Regions from separate parts of the Citrobacter farmeri genome, predicted to be linked through region 3. Evidence: riboswitches for the same ligand, from Rfam matches in the RefSeq annotation. Region 3 holds a riboswitch; each other region holds the start of a gene.
What was found. A riboswitch is a leader RNA that binds a small molecule or an ion and turns the genes downstream of it on or off. The one in region 3 is predicted to bind cobalamin.
Positions count from the first base shown of each region.

Region 1: it holds a riboswitch for cobalamin, as region 3 does, so the genes downstream of both, I6L53_RS08220 (cobyrinic acid a,c-diamide synthase CobB) here and btuB (TonB-dependent vitamin B12 receptor BtuB) in region 3, are expected to answer to the same signal.
Region 2: it holds a riboswitch for cobalamin, as region 3 does, so the genes downstream of both, I6L53_RS09645 (ABC transporter substrate-binding protein) here and btuB (TonB-dependent vitamin B12 receptor BtuB) in region 3, are expected to answer to the same signal.

Region 1 is NZ_CP077291.1:1,758,495-1,766,005, reverse strand. It holds gene I6L53_RS08240 (cobalt-precorrin-7 (C(5))-methyltransferase) at 1-406, opposite strand, end outside; gene cbiD (cobalt-precorrin-5B (C(1))-methyltransferase CbiD) at 400-1,539, opposite strand; gene I6L53_RS08230 (cobalt-precorrin-8 methylmutase) at 1,536-2,168, opposite strand; gene cbiB (adenosylcobinamide-phosphate synthase CbiB) at 2,181-3,140, opposite strand; gene I6L53_RS08220 (cobyrinic acid a,c-diamide synthase CobB) at 3,137-4,516, opposite strand; cobalamin riboswitch at 4,606-4,780, opposite strand; gene pocR (transcriptional regulator PocR) at 5,084-6,001, opposite strand; gene pduF (propanediol diffusion facilitator PduF) at 6,210-7,019, opposite strand.
Region 2 is NZ_CP077291.1:2,035,729-2,043,239, forward strand. It holds gene I6L53_RS09620 (cytochrome b) at 1-767, opposite strand, end outside; gene petA (ubiquinol-cytochrome c reductase iron-sulfur subunit) at 769-1,320, opposite strand; gene I6L53_RS09630 (pseudoazurin) at 1,333-1,773, opposite strand; gene I6L53_RS09635 (ABC transporter ATP-binding protein) at 1,784-2,599, opposite strand; gene I6L53_RS09640 (FecCD family ABC transporter permease) at 2,596-3,663, opposite strand; gene I6L53_RS09645 (ABC transporter substrate-binding protein) at 3,729-4,781, opposite strand; cobalamin riboswitch at 5,001-5,228, opposite strand; gene I6L53_RS09650 (GNAT family N-acetyltransferase) at 5,407-5,898, opposite strand; gene dauA (C4-dicarboxylic acid transporter DauA) at 6,045-7,511, opposite strand, start outside.
Region 3 is NZ_CP077291.1:263,441-270,951, forward strand. It holds gene I6L53_RS01235 (FGGY-family carbohydrate kinase) at 1-378, shown strand, start outside; gene oxyR (DNA-binding transcriptional regulator OxyR) at 644-1,561, shown strand; gene sthA (Si-specific NAD(P)(+) transhydrogenase) at 1,544-2,944, opposite strand; gene fabR (HTH-type transcriptional repressor FabR) at 3,143-3,796, shown strand; gene I6L53_RS01255 (YijD family membrane protein) at 3,793-4,152, shown strand; gene trmA (tRNA (uridine(54)-C5)-methyltransferase TrmA) at 4,202-5,302, opposite strand; cobalamin riboswitch at 5,417-5,609, shown strand; gene btuB (TonB-dependent vitamin B12 receptor BtuB) at 5,675-7,511, shown strand, end outside; gene murI (glutamate racemase) at 7,458-7,511, shown strand, end outside.

The DNA of each region.
Region 1 (7,511 bases), 1.5 Mb from region 3:
TATGTTCGGCCAGCGTATCGAAACAGACGCTGCGCCCGTGACTGCTGGTGAGCCACATATCATTCATGTCGATCCCCGACTGCGCACACAGATACTGCACTGCGCTAATACCAGGAATGATGCGTACCTGCGCAATGCCAAAATGCGCCACCATCCGCGTACCGATGCCGTAAAACAGCGGATCGCCGGAAGCCAGAACCACCACCTGCTTATCCTGATGCGCTTCAATCCACGCCAGCAGCTCGGGAATGTTGGCGCCCAGCGCAAACTGCTCACCGCGAAAGTCCGGGAACTGCTGCAAATGGCGCCGCCCCCCAACCAGTACATCGGCCTCGTCAATCGCCGCGCGCGCCGCCGGCGTCATCAGTTGCAGACCGGCTGGCCCCATCCCGACCACCGTCAGCATTGCATCTCCCGGGCGATAGCGTCGACGGGCCGGTTACTCCCCAGCACCTGGTTATCAAACGAAAACATGACAGCGTCGCAGGTCGGTGGCGTTTTGGTAAAACGCAGCATCTGCATCACGCGCAGGCAGATGCGTTCGGCAAGGTGGTTATAGATATGCTGAAAACCGTACGCATCAATGTGCTCCATTGCCGCCTCGGTGGTATCGCAATCGCTCACCAGCGTGAGCAACTCCAGCGGCGCACCGAGCAGCGCCAGATGTGCCACCAGCGTTTCCATCCGCGCATCGGCAATGTGGCTGTGAGTATGGAAAATCCCGGCGGCAATTTTGATCAGTTTTCCAGGATGACCAACGAGTACAACCTGGCGAAATCCCAGCCGCACCGCCTCTTCAATCATGTAGCCGACAAAATTGCTCATGGTAACCACCACGTTGCTGTCGATGCCCATCTGTTCGCGGACGAAACGCTCACCGTGGTTCCCCGGCACCAGAACCACTCGCTCCAGCCCTTCGGCGCGTTTAATTTCCAGCTCCAGCGATAATGACCGCTTCCAGCTCTCTTCGGACATTGGGGTCACGATGCCGGTCGTGCCAATGATGGAAATGCCGCCAAGAATGCCCAGTCGCGAGTTGTAGGTTTTTTGCGCCCGCTCTTCGCCTTCCGGCGCAAAAATTTCAATCTCCGCCCCACGTGCCGGACCTATTGCCTCACGCACGGCGGACTCGATGGTGTGACGCGGGGTGCGATTAATTGCCGCACTGCCAACGGGTAAACCAATCCCCTTGCGGGTGACGGTGCCGACTCCTTCGCCGCCGAGCAGGACAATTTTGCCGCTATCGTTCAGCGTGACGCGGGCGAATATCAACATGCCGTGAGTGGCGTCCACATCATCGCCGCCGTCTTTGCGGATGGCGGCAATGGCCTGCTGTCCTTCAATGTGCGGCGACTCCACGTTCAGGCACAGCGTGACGCCGGACGGCGTGACAATCGACACCTGGTGGATCAGATGCTGGCGCAGAACCATCAGCGCGGCGACTTTTGCCGCTGCGGTGGCGCACGATCCGGTGGTGTAACCTTTGCGCAACGCTTTACCGTTATGCCAGACGGGCGCGTCGAAAGTCTGATCGCTCATCGCGCCCCCTGCAGGTGATACAGCATGGCGTTAACGATCGCCGCAGCAACGTTGCTACCACCTTTACGCCCAAGAGCCGCAATGGCGGGCAGTTGACTGTGCGTCAGCGCCTCTTTAGACTCCGCCGCGCCGACAAACCCCACCGGCACCCCCACTACGCCACTTACCGCCACATCATGCTCCAGCAGGCGAAACAGCGCGGTCGGTGCGTTGCCAAAGACAAACACTTTTTCACTCTCTTCCGTCACAGCAATATCCACCGCCGCCATTGAACGGGTGATCCCCTGCGCTTTCGCTTGTGCCACCACGCGCGGATCGCTGATGTAGCAGCGGCACTCGCCCCCCATCTTCGCCAGCAAGGTTTTGTTGATCCCCGAAAGTGCCATCGTGGTATCGGTATAAATAACCGTCGGACGACTTAGCGCCGCGCAGAGCTTTTCCAGCGCGTCGCCCGAAAACCAGAGAATGTCCAGCCAGTCAAAGTCGGCAGTGGTATGAATCACCCGTTTGACGATCGCTTCATGCAGCGGACTGGCAAACTGGTACTCCGGGCGCGTTTCATTAATGATCTCGCCAATGATGTCAAAACTTTTGGCTTCAATCGCCTGGGGTTGCTGGATGTATTGCATTGTCATATATCCTCAGGCCACCCCAACCACCAGCCAGCGCGTCACGAGGAACAGCGCCAGAGCCAGCGTGGAGGCAACCCACATCAGTCGAATCGTTTGGGAAATGTCGTCTACGGAAATAGTGCGCTGCGCGTCGCCGATCCACGGTTTTTCAACACGCTCACCAAAGTAATCGTTGGGGCCGCCCAGCCTGATGCCCAGCGCGCCAGCAACGGAGGCTTCCGCCCATGCGCAGTTTGGACTGCTGTGGTTATAACGATCCCGCCACCCCACGCAGAGCGCCCGGGAGCCGTCACGCCGACACAACACCGCCGCCGCGCTCAGCAACAGCCAACTCAGCCGAGCAGGAATGTAGTTCGCGACGTCGTCAAGGCGAGCGCTTACCATGCCGATCGCCCGATATTTTTCGTGCTTATAGCCCACCATGGAATCCAGGGTGTTCACCGCTTTGTAGGCCATTGCCAGCGGCGCACCGCCGATTAACAGGAAGAACAGCGGGGCGATAATACCGTCAACCGTATTCTCCGCGACGGTTTCCACGACCGCCCGGTTGATCTGTTCCGGGTGTAGTTGCGACGTGTCACGCCCCACAATCCACGAGAGTTTTTCGCGACTTTCCGCAAGATTACCTTCACGTAGCGGACGCTCAACCTCCTGCGCCGCCGTCGCCAGACAGCGCCCCGCCAGCACGGTGAAGATCATCCAGACTTCAACAACCCAACCGAGCCAGGGATGAATCACTGCCGCCAGCCACAACACACCCCAGGCAACCGCCCACGTCAGCCCCACAACCACCAGCCACATCACTCCGCCGCCGATACGTAATGCCCGGTCGCTGCGGCAGTAGCGGCGAACAATCCGTTGCACGACATTGATCAAATTGCCTATCCAGCGCACCGGGTGCGGCCACTCTGGCGGGTCGCCAATCACAATGTCGAGAAGCCAGGCCACGCACCATGCCAGTAGCGTCATAACGCCTCCCTTGCGGCGTTCAGCCAGTGATTTAGCATTAATGGACGCTGAGCAAAGTGAACGTGCAGATAGCTGGCAAAGGTATTGCCGATTCGCCAGCCGCCGGACCACGCTTGCACCGTCTGACCGTCACGGACTTTGCGACATGCCAACACAGCAGGCGTTTCGGGAGAAAAATCGGAGTAATGAAATTCATGGCCACGCAGCACATCACCTTCTGCGGCCAACAGCGTGGGCTGTAGAGCTTGCGCTTCGCAATAGCCGAAGCGGGTCAGTCGTTTACCCATTTTGCTACGGCCTGGGATGATACCGGCCATGCGATGCTCAACCCCGTCAGCCTCTTCCAGCACGCTGCCGAGGTACATCAATCCGCCGCACTCGGCGTAGATCGCGACGCCGCGATGATGCGCCTCGCGCAGGCTTGCCAGCATCGTGGTATTAGCCGCCAGCGCAGCCGCATGCAGTTCCGGATAACCGCCGCCCAACCAGACCATCTGGCAATCAGGCAACGCGCGATCGTGGATCGGACTAAAGCGCACAATGTTGACACCAGTACGCGCCAGGAGCTTCACGTTATCGGGATAATAAAAGTTAAAGGCTTCGTCATCGGCCATCGCCAGCGTCAGCCCCTCCCCGGCGTTCGCCGCAGGAACCTCTGGCCAGTCACCCTGCGGTAACGCCGCAAGATGGCTTAACGCCAGTAACTGGTCGATATTCAGCGTGTTTTCCAGTCGGGCGGAGAAATCCTGCCACGACTGTTGATTTACAACTGATTCGCGCGCGGTCACCAGCCCCAGGTGCCTTTCAGGTAGCGCGACGCCATCAACACGCGGGACGTAACCCAGCACTGGCACCGCGCAGTAGTGCTCAATGGCAGTTTTCAGCAACTGAAAATGGGACTCGCTGTTAACGCGATTAACGATAACGCCGGCAATGTTCAGCGTCGGGTCAAAATGCTGGAAGCCCATCACCGTAGCGGCAATGGAGGTTGAAACGGCTTTCCCGTCAACCAGCAGGATCACCGGACAGCCTAACTGTTTTGCCATCGCGGCGGTACTGCAGTAGTCAGGGTCAGTGCCATAGCCGTCATACAGCCCCATCACCCCTTCAATCACCGCAATATCTGCGTCCTGCATCTGCTCGCGGAACAGGGCATTAAGGATCGATTCGGGAAGCATAAAGCTGTCGAGATTACGGGAAGCGGCGCCGCTGATGGCCGTATGCCAGGCGGTATCCAGATAGTCAGGGCCGACTTTGCAGGGCTGAACGCGTAAACCACGTTGTTTCAATACGTTCAGCAAGCCCAGGGTCACCGTGGTTTTACCACAGCCACTACCGGTACCTGCCAGAACAAACGCGTACTGCTTCGCCGCCATGACCCTGATCCTGTTCAGGGTGGTAGGGATGTACTGACACCCAGTCTTTCGACTGTACGCATCTGAGCAACCCACTTCCCACCGAAGTTGTTGGTAGTGTCCGACAGGCTGGTCTTCTGGCTTAGCGTCATCCTCGCCCGTCCTTCCCAATCTTGCGATCAGTGGTCCTCACGGGGTTGTCAGCATCACAGCAGCGGGGGCTGCGGGGGATTTTCACCCCCTTCCCAGACACAAATGTGTCAAACCTGTCAGCTTAAATGATGAGCAGAATGAATTCTCCTCATCACAACAATACTTTTTCGTTACTTATTCGTTGCGCATTTTTTATCAACATAAAATGCCGCAATAAAACGATTCTGAATGAAATGTCATGCAAGAGAATAATGAAACCTCTTAACAATGACACTGTATCTCATCACAGAAATAAAAACTGGTGAAGTTTATTCCGTAAAGAGCGATATTTTATTGCGCTATGACAATTTATTGCTGTACTAAAAACACTTAACCATTATAAATGACCGGATTACGCGGGAATATCAAAAATCGGCAATAGCAAAATATTGCTATTTACGCCGATTCAGCAGGCAAATTTTCATTTATTTTTTGTCGATAGGCCTGCGGCGTAACCTGATAAGTCTGACGGAACACTTTGCAAAAATAGCTGGTTTGCGAAAAACCTAAATTGCGGGCAATACTGGCGATGCTCCAGTCACTATGGCAAAGCAGCTCTCTGGCACTGGCCATACGCTGTTGATTGACCCACGCGTTAAAACCAATGCCCTGATATTTTTTGAACAATTTGCTGAAATAGTACGGGCTCAGATAAACGTGCGACGCCACATCTTCAAGACGAAGATCGTCAGACAGATGTGCATCAATATAACGCAACGCTTTTTTCATCTTGCTGTCATGGGGGCTGGCGACGCGGGCCGGACGTGCAGGTTCTGCAGGCTGCGCACTGTCTTTGATCACCACGAAATTAAGTTGCTTTTTGAGGCAGTTTTCAACAATGAGTTTAAGCAGATCCGCCGAGGCCATCACGCGTGAATAGTCCATTTCCGGGACGTTACTGAACTCATTGAGCAGTTCAGGATCGGCCTGCCAGCGATCGTCAACCTTCATGATATCGAGCAGATCGGCACCATCATCGTTACGTAAACGCACCTGGCCGCACAAGACGAACCCAACAAGATGGCCTGCAATCACGAGAGGAATAGAGAAATCGGTAAGCCCGGCATGACAGCGATAGATACAGGGTTGATCCGATTTTGACGCTTCCAGTCCCCCACAGCGATCGCTCATACGACACCGGGTACTGTGTTGTGGATGCTGACGCATCAGTTGACAAAAAGGCGTGAAATTAAACAGCTCAGAAATCTCATCACCATGAATATTGACAACCACAACAGCCAGGCTGGTCGCTTGCGCAAAATCCTGTGCGATTTTATTAATGAGTTCTGAGTTCAGGGTACTCGCAGAAATCATGATAAAATCCCTCAGTTAATCCATTGTTATAATAAAAACATAAATTTTACATTTACTTTTTATCATCCCCTATCCTTGTATGTAAATGATAGAAAGTACAAGGGACAATAACAAAAGTCTCCCCGGGTGGGGAGACTTTTTAGTCAGTTCGTGAAAGCAGATCACGAAATAGAAATTAAAGACGTGATAATAGCGGTGCGTGTCCGAATTACGCGTCTGTCTCTTCAATTTTACAGGTATTACAGGGCAAATTTTTACCGATGAGGTACTTGTAGACAGCAGCCCCCAAGCATGCCCCAATCACTGGCGCAATAATCGGTACAATAAAGTACGGAATGTCACGTCCGCCAGTCATCGCAATATCCCCCCAGCCCGCCATCCAGGCGAACAGTTTAGGACCAAAATCACGGGCCGGGTTCATCGCAAACCCTGTCAACGGCCCTGTGGATGCACCAATCACCGCGACCAGAATACCGATCAACAGCGGTGCCAGTGGTCCTTTAGGCACGCCGTTGCCATCATCCGTCAGCGCCATGATCAGCCCCATCAGGATAGAGGTAATGACGATTTCGACCCCTGCCGCCTGCCACACGCTAAGCGCGGCCGCCGGATACGTACTAAAAATGCTGGCCAGATAGAGGCTATCGACGCTGCCGCGAACCATATTATGGGCAGTTTCGTACTCGGTGAATAAATTGCCGTAAAGCAGATAAGCCAGTACCGCGCCGCCAAACGCCCCCGCAACCTGCGCGATGGTGTAAGGCAGGACTTTGCGTCCAGGGAAACAGGCAAACAACCAGAGTGCAACCGTGATCGCCGGGTTCAGATGTGCCCCGGAAATTCCCGCTGTCAGATAAACCGCAAGCGAAATTCCCAGGCCCCAAATGATACAAATTTCCCAGAGGCCCAGACTGGCACCTGCGACTTTCAGTGCGCTAAGGCAGCCGATACCAAAAAATAAAAACAATCCGGTACCCAAAAACTCGGCAATGCATTGCGCTTTCAGTGAATCATTCATTGTGACACCTTCTTAGAAGCGTTCGTGTCCTTACCAGCGGACCCTTGCTGGTCGTAGAGTACAACAGCACCTACTATAGGAAGAGGCTACTGAAAATTGTTGGCAAACTGAGCACGCTGAGGCCTAGAAAAATCGTGTTGTTATAGCAATTTCTTGTCATCCATTTATTCATGGGCGGCGTGTAGAGTGCCTGAATGTAATTAACCAGGACAATTCAGAATAATAAAATTTGGTTATTTGAAGATTCCCTTTTTCCAATCAACGTCACAAATCGGCCTTTCCACATAACAAATTAAATTAATACTGTCACTATCAAAAATGTAAATATGGAATAGCAAAAGCCAAAATATCACATTTAAAAAAATTAACAAAACCAATAAAAACAATTAGATAAAATATAATCAAGCAAGTTTGTCACATTCACGCCCCACTAATTTTTCACCCTAACCTTCAAGTCAGCCATTCTTTTTCCTCGCTTCTTTTTATAGTCAT
Region 2 (7,511 bases), 1.8 Mb from region 3:
GGAGTGACCGTGGGATCCGCCGGGATGAAGTTATCCGCACTACTCAGATAATGAGGTGCGAAAAATAAAAACCAGGCGAACAGCATCATAAAGAGCGTGATTTTGATGGCATCAGAATCCGTGATTCGGTAATCAAAGAGCAAACTACGGGATGCCTTTTCGCTGAAGGTCCGTTTCATCGCGTGGGCAAATGCCGACTGTACCGTGCGGACGTGGAAAATCGTCATTACCACGACAGCAAAGGGAAGGATAAAGTGCAGTACGTAAAAGCGCCCCAGCGTGGGGGTACCTGGGGCATATCCGCCCACCAGGAAAGTGTACAGCCCATCGCCCACCACCGGGATGGCGCGGGCGAAACTGGTGATGACCGTCGCCGCCCAGTAGCTTTTTTGTCCCCAAATCAGGCTGTAGCCGAGAAACGCAGTGATCATCAGCAGCACGTACAGCGTGACGCTAATCATCCACATCGTGATGTACGGTCTGCGGTAGACGCTGTAATACATGCCCCGGAAAATATGCAGATAGCAGGCGAAGAAAAATAGCGATGCGCCGATGGCGTGCATATTACGCAGCAGTTCTCCGTGGCTCACCGCCCGGACGATGTGGATGATAGAATCAAATGCCTGTTCTGCCGTTGGAACGTAAAACATCGCCAGCACGATGCCGGTCAGTATCTGTATCCCGAGCATCACCAGCAGGATCGCGCCAATGGCGAATAGCCATACACCGGCGAGGGAGCGGGGGAAAGGAATGCGCCAACGGATCATTTCACGTGTCCTTAGCGCCAATACGCACGGTCTGACCATCAGGGTAAAAGGCGTAATCTGGAACTGCCAGATTGGCGGTCGCGGGTCCACGCGTCACCCGTCCGGAAGCATCAAACTCCGAACCGTGACACGGGCAAATCCAGCCCTGTCCGCCGGGTCTGGCATTGGGGACACAACCGGCATGCGGACAATACCCCTGAACAATCAGCCACTGTGGATGGCCTGACGCGACCCGTTCACTGTCCGATTGGGGATCGATAAGCGTGCTGTGGTCGACGGTGCGGGCAGAGGCTACCTCTTCCGGCGTGCGGTGATGGATGAGGATTAACTTTCCTTGCCAGATACGTCTGACGGTTTGTCCCGCGGCGACACCCACCAGCGAGACGTCTATCGGCTCGTTTTCCCCGCGGGCCGTTTCGTCAGGCCCCAATGCGGAAATCAACGGCCAGACGGCGGCGGTCACTCCCGCAGCGCCAACGAATTTTGTCAATTTACACAGGCAGTTGCGTCGTTGCTCCTGAATATCATCACCCGACGGTTTGTTTTCCACCACCGCAGCTCTCCCTTACTGTTTTTCAATGCGCGAATAGATCTCCTGGAAGCGCTTATCAGCGATCCCTGGCGCCTTAAATGCCCGGTAGGTGTCCGGCAGGGTGGCGTCGCCGACTTTGATGAGCATCACCATCCCTTGTGCATAGTGCGGGGTACATTTAATGCCGTAGAATCCCGCGTCGTCATATTTCACCGCGATCTCTTCATCAATTTTGCCGATAAATCCCGGGTAGCCCGCAGGCGACAGCTCAGCAATTGAGGCGGCATTATGGCTTTTATGCTTGCGGATAAATTTCACCGTGTCGCCAGGTTGAATCTCCAGATAGTCCGGCTCATAGACCATGGGTCCCGCTGAGCCTCGATTCTTCATCAGCACTTCGTGGGTTTGCGCGAAAGCGGAGGTGGTGAGGGCCAGCAGACACAACGCTTTCAGACTTTGTTTGACATATTTCATGGGATCTTCCTTATGCTCCTTCAGGTCTTTGGTAACGAATAAAACAGGTCGCACCCTGCGGATCGTGCTCGACGATAGCGTCAATACCAAACCAGGCGCGGAGATTGTCGCGGGTGAAAATGGCGCAGGGACGGCCCTGCATTTCCAGACGACCGGCGTTCATCACGATGATGCGATCGCAGAACATGGCGGCATGATTGAGATCGTGGAGGGCGGCGACAACCGTCAGCTTTTCGCGTTTCACCAGGCTGAGAAGACCAATCTGATGCTGAATATCGAGATGGTTAGTAGGCTCGTCCATCAGTAACAGTTGCGGCTGTTGCGCGAGGGCGCGGGCAATATGCAGGCGTTGCTTTTCGCCGCCGGAAAAGGTGTGCCAGCAGCGGTGGCGAAGATGCTGAAGATCGACTTTCTCCAGCATGGTCTGGACGATGTCGTCATCGTTGCCCGACCACGGGTTCAGCAGGCTCAGCCACGGCGTTCGCCCCAGCGAGACGGCCTGAAGCGCGGTCAGGCGTTCACTGGTTTCCGCCTGCTGCTCGACCAGCGCGACCTGCTGTGCCAGTTGGCGGCGAGAATAACGGTGCAGCGATTTTTGTTGCAACAGGATGTGACCGGCGGTGGGCTTCAGCAGACCGGCCAGCAGAGAAATCAGCGATGTTTTACCGGATCCATTGGGGCCAATAATGCCAACAAACTCACCCGCCGCCACGCTGAGTGAGACATCATTGACAATCATTTTGCCTTTCACCTGCCAGTGCAGGCGCTGTGCCTGAATGATGGCGTCCCTGGCGGCAACGGGAGTCGGTACAGGATTGACGGTCATTTAGCCTGGTTTCCTCTGATCAGGATGATGGAAAACGCGGGCGCACCGACCAGCGCCGTGATAACGCCTATTGGCAGAACTTGTCCTGGGAGCAGCGTACGGGAAATAACATCGGCGACGATCAGAAATATCGCGCCGATCAGCGCGCTGACGGGCAGCAGTCGATGATGCTGATTGCCTACCAACAGGCGGGCGGCATGGGGGATCACCAGCCCGACAAAGCCAATGGCGCCGACGATGGAAACCATGACGGCCGTCATACCGGTCACGGCGGCAATCAGCACGCCACGGGTTCGTTTCACCGGAATACCCAGCGATGCCGCGGATTCCGCGCCAAAGGAGAAGGCATCCAGATGACGGGCATAACAGAAACAAATCGCGACGCCAGCCAGCGCGGTGGGGATCGCCAGTACTACGTCCGGCCAGCGGACGCCGCTCAGATTCCCGAGTAACCAGAACATAATGCCGCGCGCCTGTTCCGCGTTGGCGGAGCGGGTGATGATCAGTGAGGTCAGGGCATTGAATAACTGAGAACTGGCAATACCGGCAAGAATGATTTGCGTGGTAATGCCGCCGCCCTGCCTGCCGCCTGCGGCAACGGCCAGCAAGGCCACAAACAGAAAGGCGGTCAGGGCACCAATAAAGGCGCCGAACGACATGGTTATCATGCCAGCGCCCAGTCCGGTCAGCGCAACCAGCACGGCTCCGGTAGACGCCCCGGCTGAAATGCCCAGCAGATAGGGCTCGGCAAGCGCATTACGCAGTAAGGACTGTAAGACCGCGCCCGACACGGCCAGGCAGGCACCACAACTGGCGGAGACTAACGCACGGGTCAGGCGATAGTTCCAGACGATCCCGGCGTCCAGCGCATCAACCGGATAATGGGTATCAAACAGACGGTTCGCCAGCGTATTGAGCACGTGCTGCCAGGGAATAAATGTCTCGCCAATGGCGATCCCTGCCAGCAGAACAGCGCACATCAGCACGCTAACCCAGAGGGCATGACCGCAAACATTAACCGCTAACCGACTGACGGCGTGACGCGTCCTGCGTAAATCGCTCATAGTAACCTGTGTTTCGGAGTGCATAAAACGCGCCGGACCCGGCAGGATCTGGCGCGAAACGAGGATTACTTCGCGGCCTGAGGATGCGCTAAGCCATACTCAACCAGGGCATCCGCCAGCTTTTCAACACCGTCAATGGTTCTGATACCAGCATTCATGGTCTGTACGTCAATCACGGGCAGATGATTGGCTTTTACGGCGGGGATCAGTTGGGTGACCGGATCGGATTTCAGGTAATCCATTTTCACCTGCCAGTCATCAGCAGGGAAACGACGGCGACTCATTTCCCCCAGCACAATCACCGAGGGTTGGGCTTTGGCGATGGTTTCCCAACCCACTGTCGGCCACTCTTCGGCAGAGTCTATGACGTTTTTGACGCCCAGCGTTTGCGCAATCCAGGCCGCTGGACCTAATTTCCCGGCAACGTAAGGATCAAGTTGCAGGTCGGCGCTTGAGAACCAGAAGACAGCGGAGACATTGCTCTCCATCCCGGCGATTTTATTTTTCGCGGCGGCTTCGCGCGCCTTAAGGCTGGCAATCAGTTCTTCACCTTTATCCTGAACGTCGAAAATTGTCGCTAAGTCGGCGACTTCCTGATAGACCATCGCGATATCAAACATGCCTTTGCGGACGCCGTCACCGCCATCTTCGTTATCTTTCGCGCAGTCTGCCGGTGCGGTATACACCGGCACTTTCAATTCACTGAATTGTTCGTAAGACGCCACGGTACCGGCAGGACCGATTTGCCATTCGAACTGGCTGGCGACCAGATCCGGTTTTTTGGCAATGATGCCTTCGAAGCTGGGGATGTTCTGCGCAATAACGGCAATCTTGTCATTTGCCGCCTTATACGCGTCGGGTACTGGCCCGAACCATAGCGACGTGCCCACCACACGGTCAGCCAGACCCAGTGCATACAGGATCTCTGTACTGTTTTGTCCCACGGTGGCAACACGTTTTGGTGCCGCGTTAAAGGTGATATCCCGACCACAGTTTTTTATCGTCAAGGGATATTCCGTTTTTGCTGCATGAGAAAGACCTGAGGTGAGAAACAGTGCGGTACCTGCAACAACCAGAAGCGTTTTTTTATAAGATAAAGAGGTAAAATTAGCGTGCATTATTATCATCCCGTTCATGCCAGAATCTGAACGTCTGGTCATGGATTATGTCGTTCCATATATCGGGAGAGTTCATGACGATAGATGACATGACATCGTGAAATTTGCGCATGACCTTATGCAAATAATAGAAGTATGCAGTTCAGTCAGAAAACCGGTTCACCCTTTCACGGTGGCTGATGTCAAATAAATCATCCCATGGACCATCCCGTCCACTCAATGGGTATAAATTTGACAGCAGGTCTCCTGACTCACGGTAATCAGAATATCGGCCTTCCCATAAAGATTCGCTTTACAGTGGCCTGCAACAAAATATGCTGCACGAGGATATTCTGCATCCGCCTACAGTTGCGGGGGCAGTCATGGCATGGGATTAGAATAATCCGCACCATGTTCCTATTCACTACAATGTTGGTGTAATGAAATGCTGTCGGAAAAGACTGTATCGGCAATTGTTAACAAGATCAATCACAAGGATAAATGAGACTAAAATGGCCGGGTTGAGTATTTAATTGTTAAATATCATGTAGTTATTTGGTGTTCAATAATAAAATTTGGGATAGCTAAAGGTCATTATGAAAAGCTAAATGAGAATTAATTGACATTGATCAACTAATATTCTTAGTCATGATAATTTATGTGATCTTTCCATATGCACTAATTGCCAGTCGTCGTGCATATCCATCACTACCTGGAAATCATTACCTTGCCAGAAGGAATAACCACCCGGTAAAAAATGGTGGGTATGTAAGTATAATAGGGTGTATTGCTGTTGCTCGCAGAATGTTTCAGCAAAAGCGAGTAACTGGCGACCAATCCCCTGCCTGCGATAACGTTTATCCACATAGCAGCGACAAATTTCTGCCGTCTCTGTCAAAATATAACGTCCACGAAGTTCCGCTATTCTGTCGTCATATTGGCAGACGGCCAGGGTAGCAATAAGTTCATGCTTGTCACTCCAGGCGCAAAGCAATAAATTCCGCTCCTGTTGAATATACTGCTGTCGCAGGTGAAAAACATCTTCTCCGGCAGAGGGGACAGGTCTGTCAGCAGCAAAGAATTCATTTAAATGTTGTGTCAGAAATAACTGAACCGCCGGAATATCCTCTCCGGTCATTTCACGTATGGTAAAGGGAATCACAGATTGCCACTCTTATTCTCAGGAACAGAAGGCGGATAATAACAACTCAGGAAAGGAAAAACAGCGTGCAAAGCGGAAAATGTTACCGGCCCGTACAGGAACAGACCGGTAACAGCAAAAGATTATAAATCAGCCAGCGCCGCGTCGCGGTTCGGGAAGAAGGTCAGACGTCCTGGGATTGGCTTAATACCGGCGCGCGCCATTGTGCGCAGCGGCTGAAACTCCACGTTTGTTACGCGGAGTTCGCACCCTTCCGGCAATCTTTTCACAAAGCGCTGGAAGGCGTCCAGACCCCCGGCATCCAGCACGGGTACCGCATCCCACTTCAGCACGACGATACGCTTGCCTTCAATGCGCGACTCCAGATCGGTGAACAAACCTTCAGCCGCGGCAAAAAACAGAGGGCCGATCACGCGCAGCACCAGCACATCCTCTGGCACCTCGACGTTTACCGCTGCCAGGCGCGTCATGCGCGCGATACGGCGCATAAACAGTAATGAGGCCAGCACAATCCCGACGCTGATGGCGATGACCATGTCAAACAGCACCGTCAGCGACATACACATCATCATCACAATGATGTCGTCTTTGGGCGCATGCCGCAGCAAATCCACCACCTTGTGGGCTTCGCTCATGTTCCATGCCACCATCAGTAGCAGGGCCGCCATTGCCGACAACGGTAGCCAGGAGAGCAGCGGTGCCAGCGCCAGCAGCGCCATGATCACCAGAAGCGCGTGGATCACGGCGGAGACAGGAGATGTTGCGCCAGCGCGGACGTTCGCCGCGGAACGGGCAATCGCCGCCGTTGCGGTAATCCCGCCGAAGAAGGGGGCGACGATGTTGCCCAGCCCCTGACCAATCAGTTCACTGTTGGCCTTGTGTTTGGTTCCGGTCATCCCGTCGAGGACCACGGCGCAGAGCAAGGATTCAATCGCCCCCAACATCGCCATAGAGAAGGCCGCCGGAAGCAGGGCGCGCAGGGAATCCCAGCTCAGCGTGAAATCAGAATCCGGCAGGTTCCACGGCAACACCAGTTGCGGCAGCAGTTGCGGGATCCCGCTGCCCTGAGTGCCGTCAGCCAAAATATAGTGGAACTGAGAACCAATGGTGGCAACGTGGCCGCCCAGCAGGTTAACGACTCCCATGACGGCGCAGCCGGCGAGCAAGGCGGGCAGGTGGCCCGGCAGGCGAATGCCCAGACGTGGCCAGAAAATCAGGGTGCCCAGCGTGACCACGCCGATGGCGGCATCACCCAGGTTGACGGTCGGCAGGGCCATAAACAGCGCGCCGACTTTTTGCAGATAGTGTTCCGGTACGTGGGCCAGCTGCAGACCGAGGAAATCTTTGATTTGCATGGTACCAATGGTGATACCAATCCCTGAGGTAAAACCTAAGGTCACCGAAACCGGGATGTACTCAATCAGGCGGCCAAAGCGGGCCAGGCCAAAGAGGATCAGGAAGACCCCGGACATCAGCGTCGCGACAAGCAGACCTGCAAGTCCAAACTGTTGCGAAACGGGGTAGAGGATCACCACAAACGCGGCGGTCGGGCCAGAGACACTAAAACGCGACCCCCCGGTTAAGGCAAT
Region 3 (7,511 bases):
ATTGTTTACGCTATCTATCAGGGGATAGTGTTCTCGCACTTACTGCATCAGGACAAACTGTTGCAGCTCGGAGACGGTACTCAAACGATTCGTTTCACCGGCGGCCCTACGCATTCACGTATCTGGATGCAAATGTTTTGCGATGCCAGCAATTTGCCGCTTGAAATTGTCGACGTTGAGCAGTCTGGTTGCCGGGCGGCGGCGATGTGTGCGGCTGTAGGCACAGGTGATTATCCTGGGTTTGAGCAGGCAATTAAAGCGACCCTGCCACCGGTGATTCGTCTGGAGCCGGATGCGAAGAAACACCGTATGTTGCGTAGCCGTTTCGAACGGTTCAGGCGTATCGCCGACGCGCTGAGTACCGTCGAACATGAGTAACGACCTGTTTCAGTCTTATCACTGCCTGGCGTTAAGCCGGGCTTTTTTATGTAAAAAAAAATGCGGACCGTCGGTCCGCAAAAGTTCACGTTGGCTTTAGTTATTTGGGTATGAGAGAGACTCTCAGAACGGGCAGTGGCTTCAAGGGTTAAACGAGACCGCTCCGTTTCTGTGATGGATTATCAGACAGAAAGCTTGATAGGGATAATCGTTCGTTGCTATGCTACCTATCGCCATGAACTATCGTGGCGATGGAGGATGAATAATGAATATTCGTGATCTTGAATACCTGGTGGCATTAGCCGAACATCGCCACTTCCGGCGCGCGGCGGACTCCTGTCACGTCAGCCAGCCAACGCTGAGCGGTCAAATCCGCAAGCTGGAAGATGAACTGGGCGTGATGCTGCTGGAGCGTACGAGTCGTAAAGTGCTTTTCACCCAGGCAGGTTTACTGCTGGTGGATCAGGCACGCACCGTGCTGCGTGAGGTCAAAGTGCTCAAGGAGATGGCAAGCCAACAGGGCGAGACCATGTCAGGCCCGCTGCACATTGGTTTGATTCCCACTGTTGGTCCTTACCTGCTGCCGCATATTATTCCGATGCTGCACCAGACTTTCCCGAAGCTGGAAATGTATCTGCATGAAGCGCAGACCCATCAGTTGCTGGCGCAACTGGATAGCGGCAAGCTCGATTGTGTGATTCTGGCGCTGGTGAAAGAAAGTGAGGCATTTATTGAAGTGCCGCTGTTCGACGAGCCAATGCTGCTGGCGATCTATGAGGATCACCCGTGGGCGAATCGCGACTGCGTGCCGATGTCCGATCTGGCAGGCGAAAAACTGCTGATGCTGGAGGACGGTCACTGCCTGCGCGATCAGGCGATGGGTTTCTGCTTTGAAGCCGGTGCTGACGAAGACACCCACTTCCGCGCGACCAGTCTGGAAACGCTGCGTAACATGGTGGCGGCGGGAAGCGGTATTACGTTGCTGCCGGCGTTGGCGGTTCCACAGGAACGCAAGCGCGATGGCGTCGTGTATCTGCCCTGTATTAAGCCAGAGCCACGTCGCACGGTAGGACTGGTTTATCGTCCGGGTTCACCTCTGCGCAGTCGCTATGAGCAACTGGCAGAGGCCATCCGTGGTGCGATGGATGGCCATTTCGACAATGCGTTAAAAAAGGCGGTTTAAGCCATTTAGCGCGGCGACCCGATAGGCTTCCGCCATGGTCGGATAGTTAAAGGTGGTGTTAACGAAGTACTCAATCGTGTTACCACCACCTTTCTGTTCCATAATCGCCTGACCGATGTGAATAATCTCGGCAGCGCGCTCGCCAAAGCAGTGAATTCCCAGAATTTCTTTTGTTTCCCGATGAAACAAAATCTTCAGCGTGCCCACGTTCATGCCGACGATTTGCGCACGCGCCAGGTGTTTAAACTGGGCTCGTCCCACTTCGTAAGGCACTTTCATCGCCGTCAGTTGCTGTTCGGTTTTACCCACGGAACTGATCTCGGGAATGGTATAAATCCCGGTTGGGATATCTTCAATCAGATGCGCGTTCGCTTCTCCTTTCACCAGCGCCTGGGCGGCAATGCGCCCCTGGTCGTATGCCGCGGATGCCAGGCTCGGGTAACCAATCACATCACCTACCGCGTAAACATGTGGCAGCGCGGTCTGGTACATGCTGTTGACCTTGAGTTGACCACGGCTGTCGGTTTCCAGACCGATATTCTGTAACGCCAGGGAATCGGTATTCCCGGTACGACCATTGGCATACAGCAGGCAATCGGCCTTCAGTTTCTTACCGGACTTCAGGTGCATGATCACGCCGTCATCGCAGCCTTCGATCTTCTCATACTCTTCATTGTGACGAATGACGACGCCACTGTTCCAGAAGTGGTAAGAGAGGGAGTCGGACATCTCCTGATCGAGGAACGCCAGCAGACGATCACGGGTGTTGATGAGGTCAACTTTGACTTCCATTCCGCGGAAAATCGACGCATATTCGCAGCCGATCACCCCGGCGCCATAAATAATGACGTGGCGAGGTTCGTGGTGCAGGCTGAGGATCGAATCGCTGTCATAAATGCGCGGGTGCGAGAAGTCCACATCTGCCGGATGATAAGGGCGCGAGCCACAGGCAATGACAAACTTCTCTGCCGTCAGGGTCTCAACCGTACCATCATGGCATTCCAGCGCCAGCGTGTGTTCGTCAACAAAATGGGCGTTGCCCTGCAAGATTTCACAGTGATTACGCTCATAAAAACCCTGTCGCATCCGTGTTTGTTGATTTATCACGTTGTCGGCATGGTTGAGAATATCGGCGAATGAGGAACGGAGCAGGCGGGAATGATCGCTGTAAAGAGGATTCTGATTGAATTCGATAATACGACTGACTGCGTGACGGAGCGCTTTCGACGGGATGGTGCCCCAGTGGGTGCAACCGCCGCCAACGTTATGATAACGCTCGATAACGGCAACGCGAGCTCCTTGCTTAACCAGACCCATTGCAGCACCTTCGCCGCCGGGGCCGGAACCTATTACTATGGCATCGTAATCGTAGGAATGTGGCATGGTAAGGCTTACCTGTTCTTATACATAAAAGCAACAGAATAGTAACATCATTGCCGGGATAACCCAATTATCGTTGTGCTTTTTTGCGAAGCTGAAGCACAAACTGCGCGTAAACAATCATTCACAAAGCGGAAGAAGCAGATTAACTTTGAACTCTGGTATAGTGCCAGACAAGACATTTGGAAGGATTCAGACATCGTGATGGGCGTTAGAGCGCAGCAAAAAGAAAAAACCCGGCGTTCGCTGGTTGAGGCCGCATTTAGTCAACTAAGCGCGGAGCGTAGCTTCGCCAGTCTCAGTTTGCGTGAAGTTGCGCGTGAAGCGGGCATTGCGCCGACCTCGTTTTATCGTCATTTCCGTGATGTTGATGAACTTGGCCTGACCATGGTCGATGAAAGCGGTCTGATGTTACGACAATTGATGCGCCAGGCACGTCAGCGTATCGCCAAGGGCGGGAGTGTGATCCGCACCTCGGTCTCCACATTTATGGAGTTCATCGGTAACAACCCCAACGCCTTCCGTTTATTATTGCGTGAACGTTCTGGCACCTCAGCGGCTTTCCGTGCCGCCGTTGCGCGAGAAATTCAGCACTTCATCGCGGAACTTGCGGACTATCTGGAACTCGAAAACCATATGCCGCGTGCGTTTACTGAAGCGCAAGCCGAAGCGATGGTGACGATTGTTTTCAGCGCAGGCGCCGAGGCGCTGGACGTGGGCGCGGAACAGCGTCGGCAGTTAGAAGAGCGACTGGTATTGCAGCTGCGCATGATTTCGAAAGGCGCGTATTACTGGTATCGCCGTGAACAAGAGAAGATGCCCCTTATTCCGGGTAACGTGAAGGAAGAGCAATGAAACAGTCAGTTCAGGATAAAGGTACGCTGTTGCTGGCGCTGGTCGCTGGCTTGTCGATCAATGGCACATTCGCGGCGCTGTTTAGCTCCATCGTGCCGTTCTCTGTATTCCCGATTATCTCGCTGGTGCTGACGGTGTACTGTCTGCATCAACGTTATCAGAATCGCACCATGCCTGTGGGGTTACCGGGCCTGTCTGCCGCCTGCTTTATTCTCGGCGTTCTGCTTTACAGCACCGTGGTGCGCGCGGAGTATCCGGATATCGGTTCCAACTTCTTCCCGGCGGTTCTGTCGGTCATTCTGGTCTTCTGGATCGGGGTGAAAATGCGTAACCGCAAGCAGGAAGTGTCGGAATAAGCGCTGTGGACCGGATGAGGCGCGGCGCGTCATCATCCGGTACCGGAAATTACTTCGCCGTCAACAACACCCCACATTCCATATGATGCGTATACGGAAACTGATCAAACAGCGCCAGGCGTGAGATGTTATGCGTCTGGCTTAACGTTTCCAGGTTCTTACACAATGTCTCTGGGTTACATGAGATATAGAGAATGCGCGGGTAGGCCTGCACCATTTTCTCCGTCTCGCTGTCCAGACCGCTGCGGGGCGGATCGACAAAAATCGTTTCGCACTGATAGCTTTTCAGATCGATGCCCTGCAAGCGGTTAAACTCGCGTACGCCGTTCATCGCCTGCGTAAACTCTTCCGCCGCCATGCGGATAATCTGCACGTTATCAATCTGATTCGCCGCAATGTTGTATTGCGCGGCGGCAACCGATGGCTTGGCGATTTCGGTCGCCAGTACGCGCTCAAAGTTGCGCGCCAGCGCGAGTGAAAAGTTGCCATTTCCGCAGTACAGTTCAAGCAGATCGCCTTTCGATTCGCGGGTGACATCCAGCGCCCACTCCAGCATCTGAATGTTCATTGCCGCATTGGGCTGCGTAAAACTGTTCTCGACCTGACGATAGACCATCTCTTTGCCCGCGACCGGCAAGCGTTCGTCGATGTAATCCTGGTCCAGCGCGATTTTCGTTTTCGTCGCGCGACCAATCAAATGCACATTCAGGTTCTGCGCACGCAGCGCATCGCGCAACGCTTCGGCGGCTTCACGCCACTCATCGTCCAGCTTTTTATGATACAGCAGCGAAACCACCGCCTGATTGCTCATCGTGGTGAGATAATCAATCTGGAACAGCTTATGGCGCAGTACGCGGTTGTCGCGCACGCCTGCGATCATCGCGGTCATCAACTGGTTGATCAGTTCACTCGCCGCCGGGAAGCTGTCGACGCGGATCCGGCTTTTGCTCTGCTGGTCAAAAATGATGTGATACAGGTCGTCACCGTCGTGCCAGATGCGGAACTCCGCACGCATACGGTAGTGACTGACCGGCGAGCGAAACACTTCCGGAACCAGGCCAGAAAAGGGCGCCATCATACTCTGCAAGCGCACCACTTTCTCGGCGAGCTGCGCGTCATACTGTTCTGTCGGAAGGTGTTCGGGGGTCATGATGTATCCTGAAAAATATAAGTACGCGGGGATTGTAGGGATTGCTCAACAGATGTCCAGACATTGATGACTTCCGATATTTAACAAACGCGCTGGACAGTAAGATGTTACAAACTGTAGCATCCGTGTGCCGGTCCTGTGAGTTAATAGGGAATCCAGTGTAAATCTGGAGCTGACGCGCAGCGGTAAGGAAAGGTGAGATGAGAGCGTAAGCAGACACTGCCCCTGGGCGGGAAGTCTTCATTTCTATTATCCCTGACGGGGATACCTTCCAAGCCCGAAGACCTGCCGGCTAACGTCGCAACTGGTTTTCATCATCGCGTACTATCGGTGGGACCTGCGGCATCCTTCTTCTATTGTGGATGCTTTACAATGATTAAAAAAACATCGCTGTTGACGGCGCTCTCCGTCACGGCCTTTTCGGGTTGGGCACAGGATGCCACCCCTGACACGCTTGTCGTGACGGCAAACCGCTTTCAGCAACCCGTTAATACCGTTCTGGCTCCAACTGACATTGTCACGCGTGAAGATATCGAACGCTGGCAGTCCCGAACCGTCCTTGATGTCATGCGTCGCCTGCCTGGCGTGGATGTGGCTCAGAATGGCGGCATGGGGCAAAGCTCTTCTCTGTTTGTGCGGGGTACCGAAGCGAAACACGTTCTGGTGTTAGTGGATGGTATTCCGGTCGCCCGTCCGGGCATTTCGAATAACTCCGATATAGACCAGATCCCGGTCTCGCTGGTGCAGCGTATCGAGTATATCCGCGGCCCGCGTTCAGCGATTTATGGCTCTGGCGCGATTGGCGGCGTGGTGAACATTATCACCATGGCCGGTGAGGAGCGTTCGCAGATCAATGCTGGTGTGGGGTCAAAAGGTTATCAGCAATATGACGGCACTTACCGCCAACGTTTTGGCGATACCGTAGTGACCGCAGCCGGGGCGTATCAGACCACCAAAGGCTTCGATGTGCAGCCACGCTCCAGCTACAGCGGCGACAGCGATCGTGATGGCTATCGCAATAAGCTGTTCTGGGGAGGCGTTGAGCACAAATTTAACGATCAATTCGATGGTTACTTCCGTGGCTACGGCTATGCCAGTAATGCCGATTATGACCAGGGGAAATGGGGTTATGACGGCGGAAACGACGAGCATCAGAATTATACCCAGTCGTGGGATACGGGGCTGCGCTTCAATTCCGGTATCTACTCTTCGCAACTGGTCGCCAACTACCAGCGTATTAAGGACTATAACTACAGCAGCCTGAACGGGCGCTATGCGACAGGTTACAGTCTTGATGACATGGAGCAGCGCTATGTCCAGTGGGGCAACAACGTTATTGTTGGGCATGGTGCTGTCAGCGCGGGCGTCGACTGGAAGCAAGAAAAGCTAATGTCCTTTGGCGAGTATGGGACAGACAACTATAAGCGTGATAACACGGGGCTCTACCTGACCGGGCAACAGCAGATTGATAGCGTGACGCTGGAAGCGTCTGGTCGTGAGGACCATGACGACCAGTTTGGCTGGCATGGTACCTGGCAAACGGCGGCGGGCTGGCAGTTTGTTGATGACTATAAGGTAACGCTCTCCTATGGCACAGGTTTCCTTGCGCCTTCACTGGGCCAACAGTTTGGTGCAGAGCGCTTTGGTATCGCCTCGAACCCGAACCTGAAGCCGGAAGAGTCAAAGCAGTGGGAGGCTGGGTTAGAAGGGCTGACCGGTCCGCTTGACTGGCGCTTGTCGACCTATCGCTACAAAATCCAGAATCTGATCGACTACAACAACAATACCTACTTCAACGTCAAATCCGCGACCATCAAAGGGCTGGAATGGACGGGGAACCTGACAACCGGTCCGGTCGATCACCGCCTAACGTTGCAGTATGTGGATCCGCGCGATGATGAAACCGATCAGCAACTTTATCGCCGTGCGAAGCAGCAGGTGAAGTATGAGCTGAGCGGACAGGTCTACGAGCTGGGCTGGGATGTGACCTATCAGTACATTGGTGAGCGTTACGATTACGACTATGACAATTCCCGTAAGGTGAAAATGGGCGGACTGAGCGTGTGGGACATCGGACTTTCATATCCGGTCACCTCACATCTCATAGTTCGTGGTAAAATAGCCAACCTGTTCGATAAAGATTACGAGACAGTTTATGGCTACCAAACTGCAGGACGGGAATACACCTTGTCTGGCAGCTACACCTTCT